Regions from separate parts of the Oceanobacillus sp. FSL K6-0118 genome, predicted to be linked through region 2. Evidence: predicted binding sites of a transcription regulator. Region 2 holds the regulator's gene; the other holds the start of a gene.
The links. The regulator LexA, encoded in region 2, represses DNA repair genes until DNA is damaged. The targets are predictions, from matches to a motif close to CGAACATATGTTCG.

Region 1 (16,943 bases), 830 kb from region 2:
TTCCAACCTTTTCACCTACTCTTCTCTTAAGCTAACTTTTCTTTTTTCCATTTCCTCTTTTGTATAAATAATTTTCATTGGGTTCCCTCCAACGAATGCACCTTCAGGGACATCTTTATGAACAACTGATCCTGCAGAGACAATGGCACGGTCGCCGATGGTCACTCCAGGAAGAATGGTAGAATTTGCTCCGATCATAACTTCATCACCAATGATGACCTCTCCCACACGATATTCATCAATTAAATATTCATGCGCTAAAATAGTTGAGTTATATCCGATAATACTATTTTTACCGACCGTGATTTTTTCGGGATACATAATGTCTGGGACAACCATAAAGGCAAAGGCTGTTTTATCGCCAATTTTCATATGCAACAACATGCGGTACATCCAGTTCTTTAAACGCATAAACGGGGTATATCTTCCAATAATGATAACAACCGTATTTTTAAATACTTTAAAGAAAGAAATCGTTTGATATATTTGCCATAAGGAATTTGAATTCTGTACTGGGTATCGCTTCGTTTTACGCATTTATTCGACTCCTACGATTTTTAATAAATCACGCATATCTTCTAACATATAAGTTGGATTATACTTCATTAACCGCTCTTTTCCTTTAAAGGACCATGCCACTCCTGCTGTTTTCACTCCCGCATTTTTACCTGCTTCAATATCGTGAGAATTATCTCCAACCATTAATGTCGTTGTTGAATCTGCATCTAATTGTTTCATCGCCTTCATCACAGGTTCAGGATGTGGTTTGGAATGTGAAACATCATCAAGTGTCACGATTGTATCGAAATAATCTTCTATACCTACTATACTAAGTCCGCGATGGACACTATCGTTCATTTTCGTTGTCACAATCCCTAGCTGGAAGCCTTTTTCTTTAAGTATATCTAATACTTCTACTACATTCGGAAAAGCCTTTACATAATGATCGTGTTCCCTTAAGTTATGTTCTCGATAAACATCGATCATTTCTTCCACACGGTCTTTATCAATGTTTGAAAAAGTTTCCCTTAATGGTGGTCCATTAAACTCTATAATTTCCTCTCTTGTATAAGGTAAATTATAATGTTTAAACGTATGGGTAAAAGAAGCAATGATTAGTTCATTTGTATCAATTAATGTTCCGTCTAAATCAAATAGTATGGTATGTATGCTCATTTTCTCTTTCCTTTCTAGAATGTTTATTCATAACTAAAGCAACACACATAGTTAAAAGGATTGCTGTAGTCAATCGAATTACTAACAGTGGCCAGACCGGGATTCCTAATGGGATAAAAACCAACGTATCTTCAACTACTGCATGACATGAAACAAGAAATATAATCGCTAAGTACATATCTTTCTTAGATACCCCATCCTCTTTCACCGCCTGAATCATTAAACCTGCTCCATATGCTAAGCCTATTGTAAGCCCTGCTACCATCGTCATTGATGTATTCTTGTTCATTCCAAGCACTTTCATGAAAGGAGCAAAAGCGTTGGATAATTTATTTAACCACCCTTTTTCACGTAATATCTGCGTGAAAATCATTAATGGTATCACGATTGCAGCTAATTGAATAATCGCCAAAATTGAAGTTTGTATACCATGGAAGATGATTTCGCCCCATCCATTAGGTTCCTCTGTTGCCGCTATAAACCCATATTGTGCAGCTTGTGATCCACCACTCCAAAACAAGTTGATAATAACCGCAGAAAGTACCGCTAACCCAAGACGGATACTGACAATAATCCACCATTTAATTCCAACTTTAGTAGCTACAGCAGATTCAATGAGTAAATTATGAGAGAACGAAAGCATCATAGCCATAATAAATACTTCTTTTACAGTAAAATCAAACGAAATAATTGCCCCAATTCCTGCGTACAAATTTAAAAAGTTCCCAAGCACTAAAGGAACTGCTGCCTCTCCTGATAAACCTATAAGGCCCATCACCGGCTCTAATATATTGATTAGCCATGGGAGTAAAGGAGTAAACTGTAAAATGGTAACAATTAATGTAACTGGAAAGATTACCTTCCCTAATGTCCATCCGGTTATTAATCCTTGTATAAAACCGCGTTTTAAAATACCTGTCATACGCAATCTCCTTTACGTTAATGTTAATCCATTTATTTTTTCTTCCTTAAAAGATTTGTATGAAGTGCAATTAAGGCATTCGCCTAAAAGCTTGACGAATGCCAAGTACTCTAACCTTTTTTCTTTTTATTATTGGGAATATCATTGTATCTGATAGTTGTCGTTTTTCGTCGGTAAATGATCAATAGAATTGCTGTAACAATAGCAATGACAGAAACTATTTGGGCTGTTCTCCATTCACCAATAACATATAAACTATCCGTTCTCATACCCTCGATAAAATAGCGTCCAATCGAATAGCCAATGACATACGTTAAGAATACTTCCCCACGTAATGGATTGTATCTTCTTAATATAATAAGTAAAACAAAGATTAAAATGTTCCACAATGATTCATACAAAAATGTTGGATGGTAGGTAACCCCATTAATTGTCATTTGATTTATAATAAAATCCGGGACAATATCATAAATAATGGACCCATCAGGGAGTGGGCCACCATGAGCTTCTTGGTTCATAAAATTTCCCCAACGTCCAATTGCCTGAGCGAGAATCAAACTTGGAGCTACGATATCAGCCAATTGCCAAAAAGGTATCTTCCTAGCACGCGAAAAGACGATTGCAGTTAATACTCCCCCAATAATAGCACCATGAATAGCTATACCGCCTTCCCAAATTGCAAACACTTTCCAGAATGGACCATTCGCGTAACGTTCACTCCATTCAAACGTAACATAATAAATTCTTGCACAAATAATCGCTATAGGTACCGCATAAACAATGAAGTCGATTAGCAGTTCTTTATTTAGACCAAGGCGATCCGCTTCTTTCATAGCTAGCCATAGTCCCAATCCAGCACCTACTGCAATGATTACCCCATACCAATAAATGGTTAACGGGCCAATTTCTATAAATACTCTATTTAATGGTGCAGTTAAGATCATTTTTAAACCTCACTTATTCTGAAATATCTTTTTCAAGTTCAATCATTTGGGTTAATCGATCTGAAAATTCTTCTGCAGCATTTACACCCATATTTTTCAATCGGAAATTCATTGCTGCGACTTCGATAATTACAGCAAGATTTCGGCCTGGACGTACTGGTATCGTTACCTTAGGTAAATCTACGTCCATAATTCTCATTTTATCCTCATCTAAACCGAGTCTGTCGTACTGTTTCTTTTCATCCCAAATTTCCAAATTGACGGCTAAAGCAATCTTTTTATAATTACGGACTGCCCCAGCTCCAAATAAGGTCATGACATTTATAATTCCCAATCCACGTATTTCAAGCATATGTTCAATTAATGGTGGAGAAGTTCCAACTAAGGTGTCATAATCTTCCTGTCTAATTTCCACACTATCATCTGCAACTAAACGGTGCCCCCTCTTAACCAATTCAAGTGCAGTTTCACTTTTTCCAACACCGCTTTGTCCAGTAATGAGTACACCTACCCCATAAATATCAACTAAAACACCGTGTACGGCTGTAAATGGTGCAAATTTTGCTTCCAAATAGTTTGTTAACCGACTAGTGACCCTAGTCGTTTTTCTAGGAGAAAGTAAAATAGGTACTCCAGCATGATCTGCAGCTTTGATTAACTCCTCTGGAACTTTCATACCACGGGAAATGACAATACATGGTGTAATGTCTGTACATAATTTTTCTGCTCGGTCTTTTCTTTGTTCAGGTGACAATTCAAGAAAATATGTCATTTCTGTCTTTCCAATAAGCTGTAAACGCTCTTTAGGATAATATTTAAAATAGCCAGTCATTTCGATTCCTGGACGAGATATATCGCTTGTAATAATTTCTCTATGTATACCATCTTTCCCTGCAACTAGAGTTAGATTAAAATTATCCAGTAGATCTTTTGTGCGTACTATTGCACCCATTCAGGTAGCCTCCTTCAATAATAACTGCTAATATTATAGCATAAAAAAATATAGGCAATACACCTACTAGATTTTTTTGATTAAAACTAGCACACGCGATTGGGCTAGGCGATTACCTTAGTTGCGCTTTACAAATCTTTACGGTGGGACGGTTAATTGGATCCCAGGACAAGAAGTTCATTATAACTTCTTGCTAAAAAAAGAAACCTAACATAAGTAGGTTCCTTTATTCTTAAAACTTCCATATATAAAATCTTTCTATTCCCATGTTCTGTTTTGCAATTTCTTTCAAATCAATATTGGCACTTGCTTCGTCTCTTCGTTGCCCTAAAACACCTTGTGCTTGAGAAGCATGTGCGAATATTGCATCGATTTTCTTATCAAAAATAGCCGTTATATCATTTTCGATTTCAGGCTTTCCTAGTACCTCTTCATAATCATTGGATATAGCTTGAGCCCAAACGGTTGGTCGATCTTCAGGATTCATTAGGCGAACAGCTTCAATGGCAGCTGCACCTAATGCATTATGATCCGGGTGAACTGCATAGTCTGGATAATGCGTGATAACTAGACTAGGCTTAATTTTATCTAAATATGACTTTAAATCTAATGCAATTTGGTTTCGGTCTTCGAATTCAATTGTTTTATCGCGGTAACCTAACATTTCTAAATTCATATCCAGAACTTCACATGCATCTATTAGTTCTTTTTTTCTAATTTCAGGTAATGTCTCGCGGTTTGCAAATATAGGAGATCCCATATTTCTTCCCATTTCTCCAAGTGTTCCACATAAGTACGTAACAGGCACACCTTCTTCCCGAAATTTTGCAATGGTCCCCGCAGCTCCAAATGATTCATCATCTGGATGTGGGTAAATAACAACAACGTGTTTTTCCATAGTTAACGTTCCTTCCTTCACTTAATAGCTAAATGGTGTTTCACTTATCTGTAGGGAAACCATTAAACGTCCTTCTCTATCATGACCGGCCATTAATAGTTTAGAATCTTCATGAATGGTCCAATCCGTTAGACCTTCCGCATAAATCCATCCCATTTCCATTTTAAGACCGACACGATATGACTTTCCATCTCCTACAATTTTCGCTTGGTTAAAGGAAACTTTCGCATTTCGTATATATGCACCAACATTATATGCTTTTTTATTAATATGGCTCGCGTATGCACCATTTGTTGTTTCCAAATGGACATATACTTCTTTATTTTTAAATCCATCTATTATTTTTTGAACTTTTTCCAATTCAATTGGTTTCATTTTTGTTCCTCCAATTCTTCCTCTATTAACTGTAACGGAAGAACAAAATACAGTCAAAAATTTGGTTTGTTTAAAATAGATTGTAGCCCGAAATACACTCCTCGTTCTTAAGGATAATATATTCGGGCTGCTTGGTGTTTCCACTTTTATTTCGTACTAATTTTCTCTTTTTCGGTAATTAGTTCTTCCATACGTTTTTGGTCTCTTTCTAGTACTGTTTTAAGGTACTGACCAGTATAGGAAATATCAGATGCCTCCGCAATTTCCTCTGGTGTTCCAGTTGCAATAATTTGCCCACCACGATCTCCACCTTCAGGGCCTAAGTCAATAATATGATCGGCACATTTAATAACATCTAGATTGTGTTCAATAATTAAGATGGAATCCCCGTTTTCTACGATACGTTGTAAAACAGATAGAAGTCGCTTAATATCATCAACATGTAAACCTGTTGTAGGTTCATCTAAAATATAGAAAGTTTTACCTGTTGATCGTTTATGGAGCTCACTCGCTAACTTCACACGTTGGGCTTCTCCGCCAGATAACGTAGTTGCAGGTTGTCCTAATTGAACATACCCCAATCCAACATCAACTAATGTTTGGAGTTTTCGTTTGATTTTAGGGATAGGAGCAAAAAATTCTAATGCTTCTTCAATTCGCATATCCAAAACGTCTGAAATACTTTTTCCTTTATATTGTACTTCTAATGTTTCACGATTGTATCGTTTTCCATGACAAACCTCACAAGGAACGTAAACATCTGGTAAGAAGTGCATCTCAATTTTAATAATTCCGTCTCCTCGACAAGCTTCACAACGCCCACCTTTAACATTAAAACTGAATCGGCCTTTTTTATAACCTCTTACTTTTGCTTCATTCGTTTGTGCATACACATCACGAATATCGTCAAAAACCCCCGTATATGTTGCTGGGTTGGAACGTGGTGTTCTTCCTATCGGTGACTGGTCAATATTAATCACTTTATCAAGATTATCTAATCCCTTGATTTCCTTATGTTCCCCGGCTTTTATATTGGCTCTGTTCAATTCCTTCGCTAGCGATTTATAAATAATTTCATTTACTAATGTACTCTTACCTGAACCTGAAACTCCAGTAACTACGGTCATTAATCCGATCGGTATTTTTACAGATACATTTTTCAAATTATTCTCTGACGCACCAATAACTTCAAGTTTTCGTTTATCTCCTTTTCTCCTGCTCGCAGGAAGTGGGATAAACTTTTCTCCTGATAAATATTTACCAGTAAGTGAAATTTCGTGTTTCATTACGTTTTCCGGTGTATCACTTGCTATGACTTGACCACCATATTCCCCAGCTCCAGGGCCTATATCGATTAACCAATCCGCAGCAAGCATGGTATCTTCATCATGCTCCACTACGATTAACGTATTATCTAAATCACGCATCTGTTTTAACGTACTTATAAGACGGTCGTTGTCTCTTTGATGTAATCCAATAGATGGTTCGTCTAGCACATATAACACTCCGGTTAATGCGGATCCAATTTGAGTAGCTAATCGAATACGTTGTGCTTCTCCACCAGATAAAGTACCTGCAGCACGAGACATTGTTAAATAATCCAATCCTACATTGACAAGGAACGATAAACGATTATTAATTTCTTTTAAAATCATTTTTGCAATTTGTTTTTCTTTCTCCGTGAAATCTACTTTCTTAAAGAATTCCATTGCTTCCATGATAGAATAATCGGTTATATTGCTAATATGTAACCCATTAATTAATACCGCTAATGCTTCTTGTTTCAATCGGTGTCCTTTACATTTAGGACATTTTTTTTCCGTCATATATTTCTGTAGTGTATCCCTTGTAAAGTCAGAGCTTGTTTCTTTGTAACGTCTCGCAATGTTGTTCATAACACCTTCAAAGTAAATATCGGTATCCCTAATGTTTCCAAATTCACCTTCATAGTAGAAATGAATTTTTTCATTTCCACTTCCATATAAGACTTTATCCATTTGTTCCTTTGGCAAATCTTTCACTGGGGTATCCATGTCAATGTTATAATGCTTGCAAACACTTTTTAGTAATTGTGGATAGTATTGTGAACTAATAGGTTCCCAAGCAACAATCGCATTTTCATTTAGTGTTTTATTCCAATCAGGGATTACTAAATCGATGTCTACTTCTAGTTTTGTACCAAGTCCATCACAAGCAGCACACGCACCAAAAGGGCTATTGAATGAAAATAAACGTGGTTCTAATTCTCCAATGGAAAAACCACAAATAGGGCAGGCATGATTTTCACTAAAAGTTAATTCTTCTTCTCCAATCACATCGACAATGATTTTTCCTTCACCCAATTTCAATGCTGTTTCAATGGAATCACTCAATCTTCCTTCTATACCCGGTTTTACAACTACACGATCAATAACCACTTCAATCGAATGCTTTTTGTTTTTTTCCAGTGCTATGTCTTCTGTTACTTCACGCATTTCTTTGTCTACACGAATTCGGACATAGCCTTCTTTTTTCAACTTCTCTAGAACTTTTTTATGTTCACCTTTTTTTCCAGAAATAACTGGAGCAAGTATCTGCATTTTGGTTCGCTCTGGATACTCTATGATTCGATCAACCATTTGTTGAACAGTTTGTGATGCTATTTCGATTCCGTGCTTTGGGCATGTTGGGTGCCCCACTCTAGCAAATAAAAGACGTAAATAGTCATAAATCTCTGTAACTGTTCCAACCGTTGACCTTGGATTACGACTTGTAGTTTTTTGATCTATTGCAATTGCTGGGGATAAGCCTTCGATCGAATCGACATCTGGTTTTTCCATTTGACCTAAAAACTGTCTTGCATAGGCAGATAGGGATTCAACATATCGACGTTGACCTTCTGCATAGATTGTATCGAAAGCGAGCGAAGACTTTCCCGAACCAGATAATCCTGTAACCACTACAAGTTGATTTTTCGGGATATTAATATCAATGTTTTTTAAATTATTGGCCCTTGCTCCCTTTATTTGTATCGTTTTATTCGTAGACATATTTGAAATCACGCTCCCGCTTTCAGTTCAAAAATAATATCACGGAGTTCAGCAGCTTTTTCGAAATCAAGCGCTTTTGCTGCCTCTTTCATTTCCTTTTCCATTTGTTCAAGCACTTTTTCCTTTTCCTTCTTCGGTAACTTCTCTATTGCTTTAGACTTACTATCATATTTTTCAGTATCCTCTGCAGCCATTGTTGCACGGATCACATCACGTACTTCTTTCTTAATCGTTTTTGGTACGATGTTATGTTCCTCATTATATGCCATCTGTTTTTCCCGACGTCTTCCTGTTTCATCAATTGCTTTCTGCATCGAATCCGTTATTTTATCTGCATACATAATAACTTCTCCATTTGCATTACGTGCCGCCCGACCAATTGTTTGGATTAAAGATCGTTCAGAACGAAGGAATCCTTCTTTATCCGCATCTAAGATAGCAACTAACGAAACTTCTGGAATATCAAGTCCTTCACGAAGTAAGTTAATTCCAATAAGTACATCATATTTTCCTATTCGTAAATCACGTATGATCTCAATTCGCTCTAATGTCTTAATTTCTGAATGTAAGTAGGCAACCTTCATCCCGATTTCTTTCAAATAATCGGTTAAATCCTCAGACATCTTTTTCGTTAAAGTTGTTACAAGGACACGTTCATTTTTATCGATTCGTTGATTTATTTCTTTAATTAAATTATCAATTTGTCCTTCAATTGGACGTACTTCTATTTTCGGATCTAGTAATCCGGTCGGGCGAATTATTTGCTCCGTCATTTCTGGAGAATGTTCTAACTCATATGGCCCAGGTGTTGCAGAAACATAGACAAGTTGATGTGTTTTCTCTTCAAATTCCTCGAATTTTAAAGGACGGTTATCCAAAGCAGATGGTAAACGAAAACCGTGATCCACAAGTACTTGTTTTCTAGCTTGGTCCCCATTATACATTCCCCTTATTTGCGGCAACGTAACATGGGATTCATCAATAACAACTAGGAAATCCTCTGGAAAATAATCGAGCAACGTATATGGTGTCGCACCTGCTTCTCTTAAAGTCAAATGTCTAGAATAGTTTTCAATCCCTGAACAAAAACCCATTTCCCGCATCATTTCTAAATCATAATGGGTTCGTTGTTCTAGCCTCTGTGCTTCTAATAGTTTGTTGTCATCCCGTAATTCTTTCAATCTTTCTTCTAACTCTTTTTCGATATTAGCTATAGCCAATTTCATTTTTTCTTCTCTCGTAACGAAGTGGGAAGCAGGGAAAATAGCAATATGTTCTCTGTCACCAACTATTTCTCCTGTTAAAGCATCAACTTCTCTAATTCGGTCTATTTCATCCCCAAAGAACTCAACACGAATACAATGTTCCTCTCTAGATGCGGGAATAATTTCAACCGAATCCCCCCGAACTCGAAATGTTCCGCGCCCGAACTCAATATCATTTCTAGCGTATTGAATATCCACTAATTCTCGGAGCAATTGATCACGATCTTTTTCCATCCCCATACGAAGGGAAAGTACTTGACTACGATATTCTTCTGGTGAACCTAAACCATATATACAAGACACACTTGCTACTATTAATACATCATTTCTTTCAAAAAGAGAAGATGTGGCAGAGTGCCGTAATTTATCTATTTCATCATTAATACTTGCATCTTTTTCAATAAATGTATCTGTAGAAGGGACATATGCCTCAGGTTGATAATAATCATAATAGCTAACAAAATACTCCACTGCATTATTGGGGAAAAACTCCTTAAATTCACTATATAATTGCCCTGCAAGTGTTTTATTGTGAGCTATCACTAATGTTGGACGATTAATTTCTTTAATTACATTGGACATCGTAAATGTTTTACCAGTACCTGTTGCACCTAATAAAGTTTGGTGTAGTTGACCAGCCAACACTTTTTCCGTTATTTCTTTAATTGCATTTGGTTGGTCCCCTGCTGGTTTATACTTAGATACTAATTCAAACTTATTATTATCCAAAATGTCCGCCTCCGTTCTTCTTTCCCTATATTCTATCATATCTGCTTCATATTTTAACATAGCACGAACAAATATTCGATTCATAAGTATTAACGCTTTACTATTTTATCCATAATTTGCAGGGAAAATAAGGAGACAATGAGGGCAGAGGTACTTTACGGGAATTTGGATCTGCCTCTCCCTTCTTTGTTTCCCTGAAGCTTGTGGTGAGGGTCTTACTTAAATGAGATAAATTAACATTTTAGCCAACGAGCCCCATGTATCAAAAAAAGACCCCTATCCACGATAGAAGTCTAATAGCATGAAGAGCTTTAGCAGGCTCTTAAGCTATTCATTAATTTACCTTTTTCATCTTTTCTTTGTGAGGTTTCTCAGAAAATAATAATCCCAATTCATGATGTTCCCCTTCATAATAGGCGCCCTGTACAAACCTTACTTCTTTGTTATCATCTAAAACATCTAATTTAAAGTAGGCTCCACTATTTTGTAAGGCTAGATAAAATTGATGAACATTATTTACCTTAATTCCGTTTACCTTTGCGATGATTTCTCCGACTAGAACTCCACTTCGTTCAGCGGGAGTACCAGGAATAACACTTACAATTTTAAGCCCAGCATTTTCTGGATGGAAATAAGGTAATCTTACTTTATCGCCGTATCTATAACGATAATGAATATATTCTTTTCCTAAAATGGCTACAATTAATGCAACAAAGGACAACCAATGTATGAAGATTCCACCTACTGCAATGGCAACAATCCCAAATCCTAGTAACATAATATATTTCGAAAGTTTCTCCGCGGCTTGTTTTGGCATGTGGCCTTTTGCAATATAGTCAAACCCAATAATAAAAGGAATAAGTACGATGCCAAAACTTTGATCACCTAAAGAAACAACTGGCCAGTAAGGCTCAATAGGAACAATATTGCCAGTAGGAATTAGCATAAAAAATGGAATGACAGCCATTCTTTTTAATCGGTGCTGACCTACCCAAATTCCTCGTCTACTTAATGATAGGCTTGGAAAAGTTCGATTTCGTTTTATGCTTTTAATTAAAATCGCCTCTACAATTAAAAATAAACCTAATAAAATAGATAATACGGTAAAGTTTGTTTCCATTGTAAAGGACATACCGAATAACTCTAAGTCTTTCGATACGAATGGCAAAAATAAAAACAATAAGTAAGTAATACCTATCGTGTATATCGGTGAAAGCAGCGTAAAGCGCATTGTTATACTTAATAGAATAGTTAATATACATAGTAAAATGATAGTCTCATAGTTAATAACCATACCTGTCCCTAAAGTAATAACCGAAATGATTATACCAGAAACAATTGCAATCAAGTGCGTGCCTTTCCATTCAGAAAAAATATCAAAAACTTTAGAACCGAAATCAAGGCGTTCATCTTTAATGCGTTTATAGCCAGAAAAAACAACTAATAAAATAGACCAATATACAAGAGGATTTAAGAAGAACCTTCCAATTCCTTTTAACACTTCCATGAACCAATCTTCTATCAAGTTCATCACCTTCCAACAAGATGCATTTAAAAATATATTCGATTAAGGAGACTTCCATCCGTGGAGGGTTTCCTTCATCCCCACTAATGGTTAGTCGCACTTATCGGACCATTACGGACAGTTGATCTCCCACCTACTTCTTTGTTTCCCCAAAATCTTGAGGTAGGATAAATAAATGTATTTTCTGCATCATACTCTAATTGAAGTATAACAAAAAAATGAAATAAAATCCGTGGTTTCCCACGGATTTTATTTTCTAACATTATTTATATATTTCTTCTAATGCCTTTTTCAATTGTTGATCATCTTCACCATTTCGAATATGTTCTATTACTTTAGCTTCAATAAGACCTGCAGTATTCTCATCGACCTTTCCTGTTGCATCCAATTTATTGTCTGCTTGGAACTGTTTCACTGCTTTTTCCGTTTCCTTATTGAAGTAACCATCTGTACGACTTGTATCATAACCTAACCCACTCAACATTGTTTGCATATTTCCAATTGCTTCATTGGTTTGATCGTATTGTAAAGGTTTTTCAAGTGAAATTGGATTCGTATAATAATAATCAGGTTGACTTACATCGATAGTTGGTTCTACCCCAACTTCATTGATCCATTTACCTTTTGGAGACAGCCATTTGTTTGTAGTAAGTTTTAAAGAACTTCCATCTCCAAGAGGAATAGCTTGTTGAACCGTTCCTTTACCATAACTAGTATGACCAACTATATCATAACCTAATTCCTTCATCGCTACGGCCAATATTTCCGAAGCAGACGCACTACCTTCATCAATTAAGACACTAATTGGATAAGATTTTTTCTCATCAAGATTAGAGTAATATGGCTCTTTATTACCATTTGCATCCTCAATCTGAATATATGGGATATCTTTCGGTACGAATAAGGATAATATTTCCTCAATTACATTTAGGAGTCCTCCAGGATTACCTCTAACGTCAATGATTAAACCTTCTATCCCTTTATCTTCCAACGTATCCAATTGTTCTTTAAATTCGGTATATGTATGCTCAGAAAAATTCGTAATCTCGATTATACCTGTTTTCTTCCCATCGACCGTTTCTATTTTATTATATACTGTTTCAACCGGGATTTCATCACGAGTTATCGTCAAATCAAAAGGATCTTTAGCCCCAGCACGTCTTATTTCTAGTACTACTTTTGATCCTTTTTCTCCGCGAATTTTAGCTACAGCTTCATTTAGATTTAATCCTTCTAAGCTTTCCCCATCAACGGAAAGCACTTCATCATTCGGTCGCATTCCCGCTTTTTCTGCTGGGGAATCCTTTATAGGCGCTACAATCGTAACAACACCATTTACCATACTTACTTCTGCACCGATACCTTCAAAGGATGATTCAATTTGTTCATTGAACTGATCCATCATTTCAACATCTAAATAAGAGCTATGTGGATCCTCTAAAGTGGCAAGCATTCCCTCAATTGCTCCCTCGGTTAACTGCTTATCATCAATATCTTCAATATAATTATCTTGAATCAGCGCAAAAGCCTGTGCTACTTTTTCCATATCCTTAGGCAATTGATCGGACTGAGCTCCTTTTTTACCGAAAAGAACAGAATCCGTAATGGATGTTTGCCCCTTACCATCATCATTCGCTTGAGCCAACTTCACACCAGTGTAAGAACCAAAACCACCTAAAAGTAAAGCCCCAACTAAAATGAGGATAATATGCGAATTTTTAAGTCTCATTTTTCCACCTCAATATTTTAGTTAACTTTTAACCATTGTATAACGAACAGCTTTTCATTTTCAAACCCCTTCTTATCTGCTAAAAAAAGCATAACACGTTATATTGCATTTTACTATTAGAAAAACTATAACAAAGTAATTTCATTTATTAACGATTGCATACACTACTGGGTCTTTAAATCAGTAAATAAAAAAGAAGACACTGCTCGTGATGAGCAATGTCTTCTTTTTTATTTAAGGTAGATAGTTCATTGGATCCTTAGCGTTAGCATCGCCATTCCATCCACCTTTATGAATTTCAAAATGTAAATGTGGACCAGTTGAATGGCCAGTATTACCAGAATTACCAATTACCTGTCCAGCACTAACAACATCTCCAGATGATACAGCCATAGAACTTAAATGAGCATATAACGTTGTATAAGTTTCACCATTAATAGAGTGCGCAATTAGGATTACATTTCCATATCCATTCATCCCAGGACCATGCTCTGTATTTGTTTGAATAACAACACCAGGTGCAGCTGCTTTAACTGGAGTTCCTACTGACACAGCAAAATCTATACCTCTGTGAAGTTTACCCCATCTATGACCATAAGTAGAACTGATCGTACCTGATGTTGGCCAAGAAAACGTTCCATTTCCACCACCACTTTGTGTGGTAACTTCCGGTGTAGACTGTGATGGACTGGATGTAGAACTTGATTTAGAATCTGAACTAGATGATGAAGTATTATTATTTTCACTAGCTTGCTTCTTAGCGGCTGCAGCAGCCTCTGCTTCTTTTCTAGCCTTTTCTTCTTGCTCTCTAGCAGCTTGTTCTAATTTACCTTTTTCACTTTCTGCTATTTCCTTCGCTTTAGCGGCAGCAGCAGCTTGATTTGCCAAAATTTGTTTTTCATCTTCTATAGATATCTTATATTCCTCAAGATGATTATGTTCCTCTTCCAATTTTTCCATAATCTTTTCTTTTTGTGCTATTTGCTTATCTAAATCTTGTTTTAAAGATTCTAATTCTTTCTTCTGGGCCTCTAAGTTTGCCTTTTCAGTTTCAATTTTTTCCTTTTTATCTTCCACTTCTATTTTTGCAGCTTCTAAAGTTGCTTTATCCTTCTTTTGTTGATCCATTATTTCTTTATCAGAATCCATTATTTTATTAACAGAAATTGATCTACTAATAAAGTCTCCGAAACTTTGTGAACCAAAAATCACTTCTATGTATGGCATTTCTCCACCATTTTGTTGAATGGAACGTAATCTGTCTTTTAGTAACTTATCTCTTTTTTCGATTCTTTCTTCTAAGTCTTTAATTTCTTTCTTTAGTTCTTCGATTCGATTTGTTAAATCTTCAATTTCTTTATTCGTTGCATCTATTTGTTTCTCTTTGGCATCTATCTTATTTCTTGTATCTGTTAATTTCTGATCAATATTATTTATATCGGATTGCGTCTTGTTTTGCTCGGCTTTATTATCATTTATTTTGTTTTCCATCTCGTTTTGTTTTTTCTCTAATTCGTTCGTTTCATTTTGTTTAGTATTTTGTTCTTTCTCTAAATTCTCAATTTCCTTATTTAAATCTTCAATGGATTGTGCCGATGCTTGTTGAATCGGACTTAATGATATTACTAAGGTTCCGATTAACGCACATGATAATGCCTTCTTCATTTCAATCTTCCTTCCCCATAAAAATTAACCTTAATATGGAATTGTTAATGAAACATGATCTATGTATAATGCACTAAGCCTTATGTTCCCCTCTATTTAAATAGAGGGGATTGGCTTGAGATCTTAAAGTCTATCAAATCTTAAGGTATTTGCGAATACTCATAACACTTCCCCAAATACCAATAATGGCACCTATTGCTATAATTAGTAAGGAAAGTTGCCATGCAAATGGATTATACGGTAGTACCTCAACAAAGTTAAATGACACTTGATTTGCTACTGCATCTTCTACATAATGGTACCCCACCAAGATGAGTGCGATTGGTATAATCGAACCAAGCACACCATGAAGCATACCCTCAATAAAAAACGGCCAGCGAATAAACCAATTCGTTGCACCTACTAATTTCATAATTCCTATCTCTTTACTACGTGCCATAATAGTAATTTTAATCGTATTAGAAATGAGGAATATAGCTGTAAACACTAATGCAATAATGAGTACAACTCCAATGGTTCTTGCATACTTAGTAAACTTGAATAACTGTTCCACAACTTCTTGTCCAAAAACAACTTCCTCCACATGGTCCAAATCTTTAATTTGATCTGCAATCTTTTCCGTATCTTGTGGATTCTTTGCTCTAACAATAAAGGCATGGTTAAGTGGATTGTCCTGTTCTAATAATTTCCATGCTTCTCCTTCTTCTCCCATACCTTTAATGAGTTTATTTAACTCATCGTCATTGGAAGAGAAGAAAACCGTATCCACTCCGTTAATTTCTTCAATTTGCTTTCCTAGACTCTGTACATCTTTTTCATTCGCTGTATGATCGATTAACGTTTGAATTTCAACATCATCTTCAATGTTCTTTGCCATTTCATTTAAGTTCAAGATTAGCGCAAGAAATACTGCAACTAGAATAAGGGTAGTAGTAACGGCACCTACTGAAGCCACCGTCATCCAGCCATTACGAAAGATGTTGCTACACCCTACTCGTATATGTCTTAAAAATGTTCTAAACTTCATATCCGTATTCTCCTTGTTGTTCGTCTCTAGCGATAATTCCATCCTCAATTGCAATAACCCGCTTCTTAAATTGGTTCACAATTGCTTTACTATGGGTCGCCATAATCACAGTGGTACCACCTTCGTTAATGGACTCGAAAGTTTTCAAAATATCTAGTGACGTTTCGGGATCTAAATTTCCTGTAGGCTCATCAGCAATTACAATCTTTGGACGATTTACAATGGCACGAGCAATGGATACACGTTGTTGTTCACCACCTGATAATTCATCTGGTATCGATTTAGCTTTATTTTTTAGTCCAACAACATCTAAAACATCCATTACACGATTACGAATATTACGTGGAGATTCTTCTATTACCTCTAAGGCAAAAGCGATATTTTCATAGACTGTTAGTTTTGGAAGAAGTCTAAAGTCTTGGTATACTACGCCGATATTTCTTCGTAAATAAGGTATTTTCCTCTCCTTTAATTCCGAGAGATTAATATCATTTATAAAAATTTGGCCACTCGATGGTTTTTCTTCTCTAAAAATTAATTTAACGAATGTTGACTTCCCAGCTCCACTCGGGCCAACAACATATACAAATTCACCTTGATCTATTTTAACATTTACACCACTAAGTGCTGTTACCCCATTTGCATAGGTTTTATATACATCTTTCATTAAGATCATTTTAAAATCACCTTTATAATTTTTTGATTTT
Region 2 (16,943 bases):
ACAAAACAAGGATAAATATTTGAAAACTTGGTATTTACTAACGATATACATATTAAAAACCACCCTTTCTACTTACTTAAAAAGAAAGAGTGGTTCTCTTAAAAAATTAACCAAATAAGTCCAAAAAGTATTAGGATAATTGACGCTGATAAAGAAGACTGCCATCAGTGGGGGTTCCTTCATCCCCCACTGATGGTTAGTCGCACTTATCGTACCTTTACGGGCAGTTGATATCTCACCCACCTTCTTTATTCCTCAGAAGCTTATGGTGGATGGTGGAAGTCTTACTGCTCGTTTAGGTGGGATAAACACTTTCAATCTAAAATGATCAATTAATTCTTATCCATTTGATTGTTCATTGCACGCATCATTTGATTAATTTTCTTTTGCGATGGTTTTTGGCCCATCTGCATCATTAACGTACGAAGCATTTGCTCATTAATCGGAGGATTCTTTTTCAAGTAATCCATCATATATTTCCTTGCAAGGAAAAAACCAAGAGCAACACCAGCTATTAACGCTGCTATAGCAATTAGTACGACCCATATAGTAGCCATGATAAGTTTCCTCCTTCGTGTTGTCTCTTATACAGTATATTAAATCAACGACAAGAATACAATACTTGATTCCTTTCAATATTTCTTGGGAATCTAATAGGAGAAATCCAGCCGTACTTTTGATTTGTATGTCCTACAACAAAAAATAGTGGATGGATTAGCCGTAATATAGGAAATAATATTTCTTCTGCATCTTGAAGTGATCTACTTCGAAATTTTAATTGTTTTTGTTCAATATGTAAAGAAATAAAGTATCTATTATTATATAATTCAATAATAGAATCATTTTGATTTATATGAACGTCATCTTTCAAATTATATTTTAATATAGAAATAAAGATATCTTTTTCGATACTTTTTGTAATATATAAAAATTGCCTTCTTAAATCTATTCGATTTTTATTATAACGATATTCCTCGAAGAAGCGGTACAATATATCACTTTTATGGAAATAATGGTTTGCTACTTCTTGTTTAATCCAATAAATAGAGTAATCATACATCTTAATGCCTCCCTTTAATCCTATTATACGGATCAAGCGATAAGAATTCTGTCACATTAAGATGCAAACTATCACTAGTTTTGTCGAGGGGGTAACTTATTTAGAAATACTATATTTATGAGGATTCTATTTCCTGATCAACCTGTTTAAAGAGGTATTCGAAAATAAAATGGAACGGAAAATTATCAGGGAGAAGGCCCTTTCCGCAAGAACCTTCTCTTTAATATTATTTGACAAGTGCTTCCACATGTTTCACTACATTTTCAACTGTAAACCCATACTCTTCGATTACTTTTTCCCCGGGCGCTGAGGCACCAAATTTATCAATAGCCAACACAATCCCATTATCTCCAACATATTTATGCCAACCCAGTGGAGATGCCATTTCAATAGAAACACGATTTTTTACTTGTGGAGGAATCACTTCATTTTTATAAGCTTCATCCTGTTCATTAAATCGATCCCATGATGGCATACTTACAACACTTACATCTATATCTTTTCCTTTAAGAACCTTTTGAGCTTCAACTGCAAGTGACACTTCTGAACCAGTTGCAAGAAGTAGCGCATCAGGAGTTTCATTTTCGGCCTTGCTTACAATATAAGCACCTTTTTTCACACCCTCATATGCGGCTTCTTTCGTTCCCTTCAGTGTAGGAAGATTTTGTCTTGAAAGGACAAGTGCTGTTGGTCTGTCAGTTGATTCAAGCGCTAAACGCCATGCTGCTTGCACCTCATTCCCATCTGCGGGTCTAATAACAGATAATCCAGGCATAGCTCTTAAGGACGCCAATTGCTCAATTGGTTCATGTGTTGGTCCATCTTCGCCAACCGCAATAGAATCATGAGTAAATACATAAGTGACAGGCGTATTCATGATGGATGCAAGGCGAATAGATGGTCTCAAATAATCACTGAATACAAAGAATGTACCACCATATACTTTTAAACCACCGTGTAGAGCCATCCCATTTAAAGCAGCTCCCATAGCATGTTCACGTACTCCGAACCAAATATTTCTTCCAGAGTAATTATTCCTTGAGAAATCTTTTTCATCGTTCATATATGTTTTATTTGAACCCGCTAAATCCGCGCTACCACCAAAGAAATGAGGAACAGATTTTGATATGGCATTTAATACTTCTCCTGACGATGCTCGTGAAGCAAGAGATGAACCTGTTTCATATACGGGAAGAGATTTTTCCCATCCATCTGGCAACTTGTCATTTAGAACAAACTCTAACTCCTTAGCTAATTCAGGATATTTTTCTTTATAAGAACTTAATAATTCATTCCATTCCGCTTCTTTATTTGAACCATTTTTTACAATCTTTTCATTAAAATCAGCATAAACTTCTTCAGGTACATGAAAATCATCATGGGTCCATTCATAAAATTCCTTTGTTAATTTAACTTCGTCTACACCAAGCGGAGCTCCGTGAGAAGCAGCAGATGCTGATTTGTTTGGTGACCCATATCCAATTACAGTTCTTACCTCAATAAGAGTTGGTTGTTCTTTATTTGCTTGTGCTTCTTTTATTGCATTTCGAATTTGTTTAATATCATTTCCATCTTCCACCCGAAGAACTTGCCAACCGTAAGCTTTAAAACGCTGTTCTGTATTATCAGAGAATGATTTATGTAAATCACCGTCTAATGAGATTTCATTTGAATCATACAGCGCAATCAGTTTCCCCAATCTAAGATGACCAGCTAATGAAGCAGCTTCATGGGAGATGCCTTCCATTAAATCCCCATCACTAATAAGTGCATAAGTATAGTGGTCCACAATAGCTATGTCCTGCTTATTAAACTTACTAGCTAAATGCGCTTCTGCCATTGCCATCCCTACAGACATTGCAATTCCTTGTCCTAAAGGCCCTGTTGTTGCCTCTACTCCATCAGTATGATGAACTTCGGGATGCCCAGGTGTTTTTGAACCCCATTGACGAAATTGCTTGAGATCTTCCATAGAAACATCATATCCAGATAAATGAAGTAGGCTATATAAAAGCATAGAACCATGACCCGCCGATAATACAAAACGATCACGATTAAACCATTTTGAGTTCTTTGGATTATGGTTCATAAAATCTGTCCATAGCGTATATGCCATTGGAGCTGCTCCCATAGGTAACCCAGGGTGTCCGGAATTAGCTTTTTCTATTGCATCGATAGATAATGTACGAATCGTGTTAATTGATAATTTTTCCACGTTTGACAAAATATTTAACTCCTTTCACTAATGAAAATGTCTCCAACATATTCTATGTTAGTATGTCACAAGTGAAGTTAGTTTATTTCTCAAACAAATTATTCTTTCTAATTCCCTCTATCGAATGATTAATGTTTTCTATTTCTCTCTTGCAGCTCTCTAACTTTCTTCGGAGTTACATCGTTTCCTTTAGGATCGATTACCGTCATTGATTTCATATGATTTTTAAAAGAGCTTCTGACGTTTTTTAAATAATCTTCACGAAGTTCTTTCTGCTCTTTTGCCTCTTCCTCAGTCAGTCCTGTACTCTTTGATTTCCTAGCTAATTCATTGATACGATTTAATTTTTCTTTTGAAAGCATATAAAATGTTTTCCTTTCTATTTAAATAAAGACAAGAACCTTATTGAACTCGCACTTTTAAGTAAGTTCTTGCCATAAATCTTACTATTCCATATGAACATATTCAAGTATTTTGGTACTCTTGATATCTTCTATGAACAGTTGCTTTGGATACATGAAAACCCATCCCATTAAGTGTTTTTGTAATTTCCTCAAAGGTTAAATTATTTTGTCTTAATCTAACTACTTCTTCAATCGGAAACTCTAATCTTTCTCTACCAATTGCTTTATGTTGATTTGATAGATTTTTAGAGGGATTGTACCCTTTTTCGATTGCCCTTTTCATTCCTCTTTTTATCTTAGCATTATGAATCTTTCTTTGATACTCCTCTACAATACCCACTATTTGTAAAACCATAGAATCCGATTCTGACAATTCTAATTCTCCGTCATGAATGGCAGTGTAAATAGGTATTTTTAACTTATGTAGTTGATGGAATAATGCAATCTTCGTATTTCCTCTTCCTAGTCTAGTCTCATCCTGTATCAATAAACAATCTGCTTTCTCTTCAGAAAAAAATTCTAACATCGCAAAAATTCCATCTCTGTTTATTTCATATCCACTAGCCTTTTCCTCTATACAATCGATAACTTCCATTTGATATCTACCTGCTAATTTAAGTAATTCATCTTTTTGACGACTTAGCGACGTTTCTTGTGTCATTTTATCTGTACTAACACGACAATATATAATAGCTTTCATTGACCACTACCTACCTATACACTAATTATAATAGAAATATATATAAATCCTAACGTTAAACCAAATGAAATTAAATAAAAAAGATCCGTTTTCGTTATCTTCCCAAACATAAATTGTCCTCCTACCTAATAACAGAACCTTTGTTCGTTTGTTAGATCTATTATCACACGAACATACGGTCTTGTCAACTATTTGTTCGAACGAGTGTTTGCTTAAATTAGTTAATAATGGTAAACTATCATTATTAAAATATTATGTGCGAGGTGAGTAATAGATGACAAAACTTTCTAATAGACAACAAATGATTCTTGATTTTATAAAAGATGAAGTAACTAAAAAAGGTTATCCACCTTCCGTTCGGGAAATAGCTTTAGCGGTAGGGCTTGCGTCAAGTTCTACCGTTCATGGCCATTTAGAAAGATTAGAAAGCAAGGGTTATATTAGAAGAGATCCTACTAAACCTAGGGCAATTGAAATTTTAGCTCAATCAGAAGATAGTAATATTCCAAAAGATGAAGCTCGTTATGCACCCGTCATAGGGAAAGTCACAGCGGGTGTACCAATTACAGCAATTGAAAATATAGAAGAATATATTCCAATTCCAGCTTCAACAGCAAGTCCTGATGATAATTTATTTGTCCTTATTATTGATGGAGAAAGTATGATAGAGGCTGGTATTTTAGACAAGGATATGGTTATTGTTAAACAACAAAATAATGCTAATAATGGCGATATTGTCGTCGCAATGACGGAGGAAAATGAAGCAACCGTAAAACGATTTTTTAGAGAAAAAGATCACATTCGTTTACAACCAGAAAATGCAACAATGGAACCTCTACTATACAAAAATGTAAGTATACTGGGTAAGGTTATCGGCCTGTATCGACATGTACATTAAGACAAAAAAAGAGAATCCGCGGATTCTCTTTTTTTATCTATTAGTATATAGTCATATACTGTTCTCTTTCCCAAGGATGAACTTGGAGTCTGAACATATCCCATTCAATCTCTTTCGCTTCAACAAAGTGTTCAAATAAATGATCACCTAGAGACTCGACAATTACTTCATCTTTTTGCAAGAGATCTAATGCACCTTTTAGTGTTACTGGTAAGTCTAGTATTCCTTCTTCTTCACGTTCTTCTTTCGACATAACATAAATATTTCTATCAACTGCTGTAGGAGGAGTTAATTTATTTTCAATACCTGATAGTCCAGCAGCTAATAATACGGACAATGCCATATATGGATTTGCAGAAGGATCTACACTGCGGACTTCAAGACGCGTACTTAATCCTCTTGAATTCGGAACACGTAATAACGGGCTTCTATTTGATGCAGACCATGCCACATAAGATGGCGCCTCATAACCAGGAACCAAACGTTTATAGGAATTGATCGTTGGGTTTGTAATCGCAGTAAAGGCTGTAGCATGTTGAATAATACCCGCCATGAAATGGTATGCTGTTTCACTCAACTCCAAATCCCCTTTTGTGTCATAAAAAACATTTTCACCTTTTTTAAATAAAGACATATTAATGTGCATTCCAGATCCATTTACTCCGAAAAGTGGTTTAGGCATAAATGTTGCATGCAAATTATGTTTTCTAGCAATTGTTTTAACTACTAATTTAAAAGTTTGTATATCATCCGCATGTTTCACAGCATCAGAATATTTAAAATCAATTTCATGTTGTCCTGGTGCACCCTCATGGTGAGAAGCCTCAATTTCAAATCCCATTTCTTCTAATTCAAGAACGATGTCACGGCGACAGTTTTCCCCTAAGTCCGTGGGAGCCAAATCAAAGTAACCTGCTTGGTCATTTAATTCTAGTGATGGATTCCCTTTTTCATCTAATTTGAATAGGAAAAATTCTGGCTCTGCACCGATATTAAAAGCATCAAAACCAAGTTCTTCCATTTTCTTAAGATTGCGCTTAAGGTTGTATCTTGGATCCCCTTCAAATGGTGTTCCATCTGGTTTGTAAATATCACAAATAAAACGTGCTACTTTACCTTTTTCAGAAGTCCACGGAAAAACTACAAACGAATCTAAATCAGGGTATAAATACATATCCGATTCTTCAATACGTACAAAGCCTTCAATAGATGAACCATCAAACATCATTTTATTATCTAGCGCTTTTTCTAATTGACTTAAAGGTATTTCCACATTTTTAATTATTCCAAGCATATCTGTGAATTGTAAACGTATGAACTTCACATTATTTTCTTTAATTTGTCTCACTACATCTTCTCTTGTATATTTTGGCATCTGTTGTCCTCCTACATCATGTTAATAGATTAAATAATAACTAGCCAAATAAAATTCAAACAAACTTACCATTAACGATTAGAAAAAAATCTTGAAAGCTCTCCTTGCCTTAAATTTACTTGCCCGAGTCTATCTGGGTGTTTCAATTCATTCCTTAAGATCTTTCGTAACTCTTTCAAACTTAAATCGTTATCCTTTGATTTTACATTCTTTTCTTTCTCTTCTTTTGATGATTCTTCAACCATTAGCTTAATCCCCGCTAAATTTAATCCCTTATCAAGAAGATCTTTAATTTCTAATAGTCTATCCACATCATTGAAAGAAAATAATCGTTGGTTCCCTTTTGTTCTCTCTGGAAAAACTAATCCATGCTCCTCATAATATCGTATTTGTCTAGCGGTTAATTCCGTTAATTTCATAACGATACCAATTGAAAACAAAGGCATTGAACGACGCTCTTTATCATTCAATAAAATAACCCCCAATACTCACTAAAGTATAAACGATGTAAGGTTTAGTGTCAATCGAATGTTAGGTTTCCTTACATGAAGTTTATTTTACGATTAAATGCCCTGCTTTCACTAAACTTTTTACAGATTCAATGATCGCAATTTTCACGTGAGTATATGTTAGACCTCCTTGCACAAAAGCTGTATAAGGGGGTCTTATTGGTCCATCTGCAGAAAGTTCAATACTAGCCCCTTGTATAAAAGTACCAGCTGCCATAATAACCTCATCATCGTATCCCGGCATTTCACTTGGATATGGAGTAACATAAGAATTAACTGGTGAATTCCGCTGAATAGCTTGGCAAAAAGAGATCATTTGCTGCGCATCTTCAAATGTTACCGACTGAATGAGATCCGTTCTTTTTTCTAAATAATTAGGTGCTGTTTGAAGGCCTGCTAATTCTAAAAATCTTGACGTGAATACAGCGCCTTTTAGTGATTCTCCCACGATATGAGGGGCCAGAAAGAATCCTTGAAACATTTCCTGTAGCATATTAAATGTTGCACCTGTTTCTTTACCAAGACCTGGGGCCGTTAAACGATTCGCACAGCTTTCAACCAATTCTTGCTTTCCAACTATGTACCCGCCCGCTCTGACAATTCCGCCACCTGGATTCTTGATTAAAGAACCAGCCATAATATCTACACCAACATGAAGGGGTTCTTTTTCTTCCACAAATTCCCCGTAACAATTGTCTACAAATACAATTAAGTTTGGATTAATTTCTTTGACAAACTGAACCATCTCTTCAATTTCCGCAATCGTGAAAGACGGTCTATCATCGTATCCTTTTGAACGCTGTATACCGATTACTTTTGTCTTTTCAGATATAGCTTTTTCTACTCCAACATAATCAATCCCTCCTTCTCTTGTAAGGGATACTTGATTATAGTCGATATGAAAATCTTTTAAAGAACCCGAATTCTCTCCCCTAATACCGATTACCTCTTCCAATGTATCGTAAGGCTTTCCAGTAATATAGATAAGCTCATCTCCGGGGCGTAATAGACCAAAAAGTGCCGTAGTTATAGCATGTGTACCCGAAACAATTTGCGGTCTAACGAGTGCATCTTCTCCACCAAATACTTCAGCATAAACCGCTTCTAATCCTTCTCTACCCATATCATCGTATCCGTAACCACTTGTTGACTGGAAATGGCTATCACTTATTCGATGTTTTACAAAAGCGTCTAACACCCTTTTTTGATTCACTTCCACTATTTCCTGAATATTTTTATGAATACCTTCACAATCTTTCTCTGCTTGTTTCACTAGTGTTTCTAACATTTCTCCATTCTCCTTACCTAAAACTTGCCAATATTTTATTTTAATCCATTACATGATTTAATGGATGATTGGCCCGAATATATCCACTAACATTAAATTTATTGGATTGTTCATCAAACTGTTTAGCCGTTATTATTGTATCACGTTCTAGTTTAGCTAACATATTTCCATCATTAATTTGAATACTATAACTTTTCCATTGTTCCATTAATATTTTCTCAATTCGCACTAACATTTGATTAAGTTCCTCATGATTATAAGCACTAATTAAGATGTTAGGGTGATGAATTGGGAAAAATTCAGTTTCTAATAAATCCTTTTTGTTATAAACAGTGAGCATTGGAATCGTATGGGAGTCTAATTCCTCTAATAATTTCATCACCGTTCTCTGTTGTTCTTCCTGATTTTCCTGTGAAGCGTCCACCACATGAATTAAAAAGTCCGCTTCTTTAACCTCTTCCAACGTCGAACGAAAAGCAGCAATTAATGCAGTGGGTAGATCTTGAAGAAACCCAACGGTATCCGTTACTAAAGCCTCAAAACCTGATGGAAAATTAATTTTTCTTGTCAAAGGATCTAACGTAGCAAACAGTTTGTCCTCTTCAAGCGAATCACTTTTGGTTAAGCGATTGAAAATAGTAGATTTTCCTGCATTCGTATATCCTACAATTGCTATTTGAAAAGCTTCATTCGTTTTTCTTCTTTTTCTATATTGTTCACGTTGACGAACGACAATTTTTAATTTCCTTTTTATATCCACGATTCTATTTCTAATATGGCGTCGGTCTGTTTCTAGTTTGGTTTCTCCTGGACCTCTCGTACCAATTCCGGCACCTAGACGTGACATTTCCACACCATGTCCCGCTAATCTCGGCAACATATATTCTAATTGTGCTAACTCTACTTGTAATTTACCTTCTTTCGTTTTCGCACGCCTTGCAAAAATATCTAAAATTAACTGACTTCGATCAATGATTCGCACACCTAAAAAATTAGATAAATTTCGTAATTGACCAGGAGAAAGTTCATCGTTGGAAATAACTAAATCAATGTCCAATTTTTCTACTTCTTGTTTTATTTCCTCCATTTTCCCTTCGCCAATATATGTTGCAGGATGGATTCTATTTCTATTTTGCGTAATAGTTTCTACAACGTTTCCGCCTGCTGTTCTTCCCAAGGAAATTAATTCCTCCAATGAAGATTGAAATTGCTCATCCTTTTGTGTCGGCTTTTTGACCGCAATAATTAAAATTTTTTCTTCTGGCATTCATTAAACCTCTTTCTTATAAGCGAATTATACTTAGGTTAACCTTAACTTATTATTACATCATAGATACGATAATAATACAAAAATAACCCCAGTTCATACTGAGGTTATATTTTTTAGGATTTCTCATTCAGTTGCATATCTTTTGCAGTGATATAAACTAAATCATCGGCTGTAAAACGTTCTTGCTCCAATAATCTCATTGCGTGCATTCGAATAGAATGTTCAATCACATTCCTTATAAATCTAGCGTTAGCAAAATTTCGTGATTTTTCTTGTATCTTTTTATATAAATAATTACGTAGTTCCCATTCCGCCTCTTTTGTTAATTTATACTCTCTTTCTGCAGCCATTTGTTTAGCAATATCCATCAATTCATTAACATCGTAGTCAGCAAAATCTAAAATAAATGGAAACCTAGATTTTAATCCGGGATTTAATCGCAAAAATCTGTCCATCTCTTGTGGATAGCCAGCTAAAATAAGTACAAAATCGTTTTGGTGATCTTCCATATGTTTTACAAGCGTATCAATCGCTTCTTTCCCAAAATCCTTTTCACCACCCCGGGCAAGTGAATAAGCTTCATCAATAAATAACACTCCACCCATTGCCTTTTGAATAATGGCACGTGTTTTTTGTGCGGTTTGGCCTATATATTCTCCAACTAAATCCGCACGTTCTGCTTCGATAAAGTGGCCTTTAGAAAGTAAATTCATATCATAGTAAAGCTTAGCCAATTTCCTGGCAACTGTCGTTTTTCCAGTACCAGGATTTCCTTTAAAAAGCATATGAAGAACTTGTTTTGAATTTTTTAAACCTAATTCATTTCGCTTTTCGTTAATTACTAATGTAGCATAAATTTCTTTCACTGTGGATTTCAGTTTATCCATTCCAATAAATGCCTGGAATTCACTATCTATATTTTTAAATGGGTTATTTTGCTTATGTCTGATATTTGTTCCATACTCGGCCTTTAACCTTTTATTTTCATGTAAAACTATATTTATTTGACCATTTTTATGACGATTTATTTGCGACTCCACACGATCACCCCTTTTGTCACTTTTAGTATACTCACTTCTTAAGAAATTGTGACAAACGCCCAGTATATCAGAATCTTTAATCGCAAATTAAAAACGGGCAATTATTTTTGCCCGTTTGGATATTATTCTTTATCAAGTGAAACGTTTTTAACTGGTGCAAAAGTTGAGATTGCATGTTTAAAAATTAATTGTTGTTTACCCTCTGATTCTACCAGTACTGTAAAATTATCAAATGCTTTTACAATACCCCTTAATTGGAAACCGTTTGTTAGAATAACTGTTACTGAAATATGATTTTTTCTTAATTGATTTAGAAATTGATCCTGAATGTTAACAGATTGTGCCATCGTGCTTCCTCCTCTATTCTATCTATACATTAATAAGTTCTACCTTTTATGCAAAATTCCTGCTATATCATCTAAAATTATATGAAACTTTTCTTTATTATTTAAGTCTGACATATCATACCAGTTTATGTTCATTTTATTTTTAAACCATGTATACTGCCTTTTAGCATACCTTCTCGAATTCCTTTTAAGCGTTTCAACTGCTTCATTTAATGAAATTTCTCCTCGAACATATGGAACCAATTCTTTATATCCAATCGCATTCATTGATTGACAATTTTCATAACCTTTATCTATCAATAACTTCACTTCTTGAATTAAACCTTCTTCTAGCATTTTGTCAACTCGATGATTAATTCGTTCGTATAATTCGGGTCTATCCATTTCTAAACCAATAAGAATCAAATGATATGGTGATTCAAGCGTTTGTTCTTTTTGATACTCTGTCATCGTTTTTCCAGTTGTTTCATAGATTTCCAAAGCACGAATAACACGTCTATAATTATTTGGATGAATTTTTTCGGCCTGGACAGGATCAATTTCTTTTAAATAATTATATACAGGTATTGGTCCTTCTTCTTCTATTCTTTTTTCTAACTTTTGTGTAAGAACTTCATCTCTTTTTTGATTGGAAAAATGGTAATTATATAAGGCGGCTTGAATGTATAAGCCACTACCGCCAACGAGTATTGGTAATTTATTACGATTCGATATTTCTTCAATATAATATTGTACATGTTGTTTAAAATCAGCAACAGAAAATTCCTCATCAGGCTCTCTTATATCAATCATATGATGAGGAATATTTTCCATTTCTGTTTTCTTTATCTTAGCCGTCCCAATATTCATCTCTTTATAAACTTGCATGGAGTCTCCACTTATTATTTCTCCGTTAAACCGCTTAGCAACCTCAATACTTAAACTGGTTTTTCCGACAGCGGTTGGTCCCATAATAGAAATTACGGTATTTTTCATGAGTCTTCCCCTATTTTTATTATTTATTCATTTATAATCATATGCCCGGTAACTATTTAACATCCAAACATATTTTTCTAACTTTCCTTGAATAGTGATTAATAAATCGGCAGTCGGTTCATCCTGCTGTTCTTCAGCTAATGATAAGCCACTCTCTTTAATTTCACCAATAATTTGTTGATAATCTCGAATTAATTGATTGATTATTTCATTTTCCTTATCATCTGCATTTGCCTCTGTCAATGTAGCTTCTTTTAAATACTTGGACATGGTTGCTAGTGGTTTCCCATCTATTGCTAGGATTCGTTCCGCTATTTCATCAAGGTCACTTGCTACCATTTCATACATTTCTTCAAATTTCTCATGAAGTGTAAAGAAATGTCTCCCTTGTATAAACCAATGATATCGGTGAAGCTTTACATATAATACAAAGTAATTGGATAGCTCTTGATTAAGGAAATTAATTAATTCTTGATTTTTATTTTCCAAATTCCACACCCCTTTTGGTTTTATTATTGCCAATAGAGTGGGAAATTTATACATTTTCACATAACTCGCTTAAACATCTTCTCTAACTCATAAGTAGAAAAGTGAACAATAATCGGTCTACCATGTGGACAAGTAAAAGGGTCTGTCGTATTTCTTAAATCTTCCAATAAACGAAACATCTCATCTTGATTTAAATAATGATTTGCCTTTATTGACCTTTTACATGACATTAAGATCGCCGCATCTTCTCTAATAGATTCTACATTGATTTTTTCTTCATTCATAATTTGTTCTACCATTTCACGAATGACTTCTTCTTCAAATCCATTTGGAAACCAATTGGGGTGGGATCGGATAATATATGTTTGATTGCCGAAAGCTTCAAAAAATATCCCGACTTTTTCCATCTCTTCTTTGTATTGTTCGATAAAAAGTGATTCCTGCTTTGAAAATTCAAATGTCATCGGAAGTAATAATTCTTGTAATTCATTTGCAGGCTTACCTAGTTTATCTCTAAAAAATTCATATTTGATTCTTTCTTGCGCCGCATGTTGATCAATCATATATAGACCATTTTCATTTTGCGCTAAAATGTATGTTCCTTGTAACTGACCAATAGGATACATCATTGGGACTCTTTGTTTGGAGACATTTTTAAATGAAAGTTCTTCATTTCTATATTCATCTTTTATTTCATCTTTATTTACTTCATAGCTTGTAAAAATCTCTTCCTTTGGACTAGATGAATTAGTTGGGGTGAGATTATCCTCCAAAGCGTCCTCTTCCACGTCGGCGGGTTTCGACCAATTACCGATAGTTTCCCTGACACTATCATTGTATTCTATCACGGAAGATGAACTATTAAAATCCATGGAATGTTGATAGCTTTTTTCTTTTGGTTTCGGCTTACTGGTTTCTGTCATTTCCGGAATTAGCGTAAGTTCTCTAAATTTATGACGGATAAGCTCCTCAATTTGTGTATAGAGTTCCTTATCTTTACTAAAGCGTACCTCAAGTTTCGTAGGATGTACATTTACATCAACTAAAATAGGATCCATATTAATAGATAGTACCACTATCGGCGATCTGCCAATTGGAAGTAATGTATGATAACCACGAATAATTGCTTGATTCAATGGAATGCTTTTAATATACCTCCCATTAATAATGGTTGATATATAATTCCTTGATGCCCTAGTAATTTCCGGTTTAGCAATAAAGCCTTCGATATGAAAATCTAAATTTTCCTCTTTAACCATCAACATGTTCTTCGCTACATTCATACCGTACACTTGTGAAATAACTTGAAGTAGATCACCTGTACCAGCAGTCTTAAAAAGCCCTTTCCCATTATGTGTTGCTTCAAATCGTATGTTTGGATGTGAAAGAGCTAATCGATTTAACAAATCCGTAATATGACCTAATTCTGTATGAAGGCTTTTCATATATTTTAACCGTGCGGGTGTATTAAAAAATAAATCATTTACAGTAATTTCCGTACCTCTTCTTGCATCACTTTTCTTTTTATCTATAATTTTTCCGCCTTCTAGTATTAATTGAATGCCCGCTTTATCCCCTTCAGAACTTTTTACAATTAACTTACTAACGGATGCGATACTAGCTAGTGCTTCTCCGCGAAATCCTAGTGTTTTTACATGGAATAGATCACTTTCATTCTGTATTTTACTTGTTGCATGAGGTAGGAATGCACGTTCACTGTCTTCCTCTGACATTCCATCCCCATTATCGGTAACCTTAATTTCTTCTAGTCCTGCTTCCTTAATATCGACTTTAATCCATGTACTGTTTGCATCAATGCTATTCTCTACTAATTCCTTTACGACAGATGCTGGTCTTTCTACTACTTCCCCAGCTGCTATTTTGTTTGCTAATGCATCAGACATTTGTACGATCTTCATTAAGGCAAAATCCTTTCTAATAAGGTTGGTTCAAAAAATCAGGTAAAAATAACATTCGACGTTTCTAACTGGCAAGACTCACCGCTCTTGAAAAAGAAAACCGCTTTTCCGGGCGTGCAAGAACCACTATTATTTCTCTACAGTTTTTTTACTTCTTTCTGAAGCTTATATAGTTCATTCATCGCATCCATAGGTGTTAAATCAAATAAATTAATTTCTTTTAAAGCATTAATAATCTTGCTCTCTAATGTAGAATTATTTTCTTTCTTTGCGTTTGGTTCTGATTCATCTTCTTCAAAAAAGGAAAGTTGACCTTGTTGTTCGTTTTCCAATGTTGGTTGTGATTTATTCCCAGCCTCTAAATCTTGTAAAATAACATTCGCTCTTTCTATTAAGTCCTCTGGTAAGTTAGCTAGCTTAGCAACATGGATTCCGTAACTTTTATCCGCAGCACCTTCGTTGATCTGGTGTAAAAATATAACATTACCTTCGTATTCTTCAGCTCGAACATGAATATTTTTTAATCTAGGTAATGTCTTTTCTAAACTAGTTAATTCATGGTAATGGGTAGAAAACATTGTTTTAGCATGGATATGATTATGAATATATTCCACAATCGCTTGCGCTAAAGCCATACCATCATACGTGCTAGTCCCACGCCCTATTTCATCTAGCAAGATTAAACTTTTCTCAGTTGCGTTACTTATCGCGTGGTTAGTCTCAAGCATTTCTACCATAAATGTACTTTGCCCAGATACTAAATCATCCGCAGCACCTATTCGAGTAAATATTTGATCAAAAATAAGCAGTTTTGCTTCGTCCGCTGGAATAAAACAACCTATTTGAGCCATAATCACTGTTAAAGCTAGCTGACGCATGTACGTGCTTTTACCAGACATATTTGGTCCCGTAATTAATAACATATTTTTTTCTTCATCCAATTGAATATCATTTGGAACATAATTTCCTTCTTTCATGACTTGCTCAACAACTGGATGTCGTCCGTTCTGGATAGAAAGCTCGTTTTCATCAAAAGTTGGTCGTTTATAATTATTCTTTTCACTCACCGTAGCAAAAGCTTGTAGTACATCAATTTGACTTACCACCTCTGCAATATGTTGCAATTCAGGAATATGCTCTTTTATCTTCTCTCTTATTTCTACAAATAATTGATATTCTAAATCGACACTTTTTTCTTCTGCTTCTAAAATTAATTCTTCTTTTTCTTTTAATTCTGGGGTAATGAATCTTTCTGCATTGGTTAAGGTTTGTTTACGTTCATATCTTCCCTCAGGTAGTAAATGCAAGTTTGCTTTCGTTACCTCAATATAATAGCCGAATACTTTATTAAATCCTATTTTTAATGATTTGATATTCGTTTCTTGTTTTTCTTTTTGTTCCAATTCCGCTATCCATTTCTTACCATTTTTGGAAGCATCTCTATAAGAATCAAGTGTTTGGTTATATCCATCTTTTATAATAGAACCCTCTTTAATTGATATTGGGGGCTCATCAATTATACCTTTCTCCAACAAGTCTACTATGTACTCAGGGTAAATTAATTGATTAGCTAGATTTTTAATTTGCTCTTGATGAAATTGATTTAAAACTAATTTTAATTCTGGTATTTTCTCCAATGATTGTTTCAATTGTATTAAGTCTCTAGCATTTACATTCCCAAAAGCAATTCTACCTGCTAATCGCTCTAAGTCATAGACAGATTTCAAGATTTCCCGTATGGAATCTCTTTCCATAAAACCGTTGTAAAAACTTTGCACCACGTCTAATCTATTTTCAATCTGATTTTGATTTAATAAGGGTCTTTCCACCCATTTTTTTAACGTTCTAGAACCCATAGCGGTGACAGTTTGATCTAACACCCATAGTAGACTTCCGTGTTTGCCCTTTTTAATAATCGTTTCTGTTAATTCTAAATTTCTCTTCGAATACATATCTAAAGAAAGATGATTGTTTAGTTGAATCACTTCTGCTTTTTTTAAATGGTCAAGAGATCTTTTTTGTGTATATTGGATATAATTCAATAATCGACTAAAAGCTTTCATGAGTTTTTTGTCATTTAAATTTTCACTTAAATCCCGATATTCCGCATTAAAAGTAACTTCATTTTGATAAGACAATGTTACATTTAATTTATCCTGTAATTGCTTTTGTAGATTTTCAGGAAGATTGGAGGACACAACAATCTCTCTTATCGGTTGGTTATATAATTCATGAACGACCGCATCCCAACCTTGTGTAATCTCTGCAATCTGGTTTTCTCCTGTAGATAGGTCATTATATACAATAACAAACGAGCCATCTTCAAAATGTGATAGACTAGCAATATAGTTATTTTCACCTTCATTTAACATATTACTTTCCATAACCGTTCCCGGAGTAATCAATTGAACTACTTCTCGTTTAACGACTCCTTTGGCTGTCTTAGGGTCCTCT

Region 1: uvrB (excinuclease ABC subunit UvrB) is a predicted target of LexA. The motif match lies at 10,355-10,368, and genes of this name have one in related genera.

Annotation. Positions count from the first base shown of each region.
Region 1 is NZ_JBBOVR010000001.1:2,837,291-2,854,233, forward strand. It holds gene MHI02_RS14495 (glycerol-3-phosphate responsive antiterminator) at 1-6, opposite strand, end outside; gene MHI02_RS14500 (acyltransferase) at 16-537, opposite strand; gene ppaX (pyrophosphatase PpaX) at 538-1,176, opposite strand; gene MHI02_RS14510 (nucleoside recognition domain-containing protein) at 1,151-2,098, opposite strand; gene lgt (prolipoprotein diacylglyceryl transferase) at 2,209-3,042, opposite strand; gene hprK (HPr(Ser) kinase/phosphatase) at 3,056-3,994, opposite strand; gene bshB2 (bacillithiol biosynthesis deacetylase BshB2) at 4,227-4,892, opposite strand; gene MHI02_RS14530 (YojF family protein) at 4,914-5,267, opposite strand; gene uvrA (excinuclease ABC subunit UvrA) at 5,414-8,296, opposite strand; gene uvrB (excinuclease ABC subunit UvrB) at 8,305-10,329, opposite strand; gene MHI02_RS14545 (PDZ domain-containing protein) at 10,625-11,815, opposite strand; gene MHI02_RS14550 (S41 family peptidase) at 12,078-13,544, opposite strand; gene MHI02_RS14555 (murein hydrolase activator EnvC family protein) at 13,779-15,209, opposite strand; gene ftsX (permease-like cell division protein FtsX) at 15,343-16,236, opposite strand; gene ftsE (cell division ATP-binding protein FtsE) at 16,226-16,912, opposite strand.
Region 2 is NZ_JBBOVR010000001.1:2,002,592-2,019,534, reverse strand. It holds gene MHI02_RS10400 (YneF family protein) at 333-557, opposite strand; gene sirA (sporulation inhibitor of replication protein SirA) at 602-1,060, opposite strand; gene tkt (transketolase) at 1,287-3,287, opposite strand; gene MHI02_RS10385 (DUF896 domain-containing protein) at 3,404-3,637, opposite strand; gene MHI02_RS10380 (YneB family resolvase-like protein) at 3,741-4,379, opposite strand; gene lexA (transcriptional repressor LexA) at 4,654-5,277, shown strand; gene glnA (type I glutamate--ammonia ligase) at 5,318-6,652, opposite strand; gene MHI02_RS10365 (MerR family transcriptional regulator) at 6,724-7,098, opposite strand; gene MHI02_RS10360 (methionine gamma-lyase family protein) at 7,205-8,449, opposite strand; gene hflX (GTPase HflX) at 8,490-9,716, opposite strand; gene spoVK (stage V sporulation protein K) at 9,833-10,759, opposite strand; gene hfq (RNA chaperone Hfq) at 10,882-11,106, opposite strand; gene miaA (tRNA (adenosine(37)-N6)-dimethylallyltransferase MiaA) at 11,146-12,081, opposite strand; gene MHI02_RS10335 (Dps family protein) at 12,109-12,570, opposite strand; gene mutL (DNA mismatch repair endonuclease MutL) at 12,627-14,489, opposite strand; gene mutS (DNA mismatch repair protein MutS) at 14,627-16,943, opposite strand, start outside.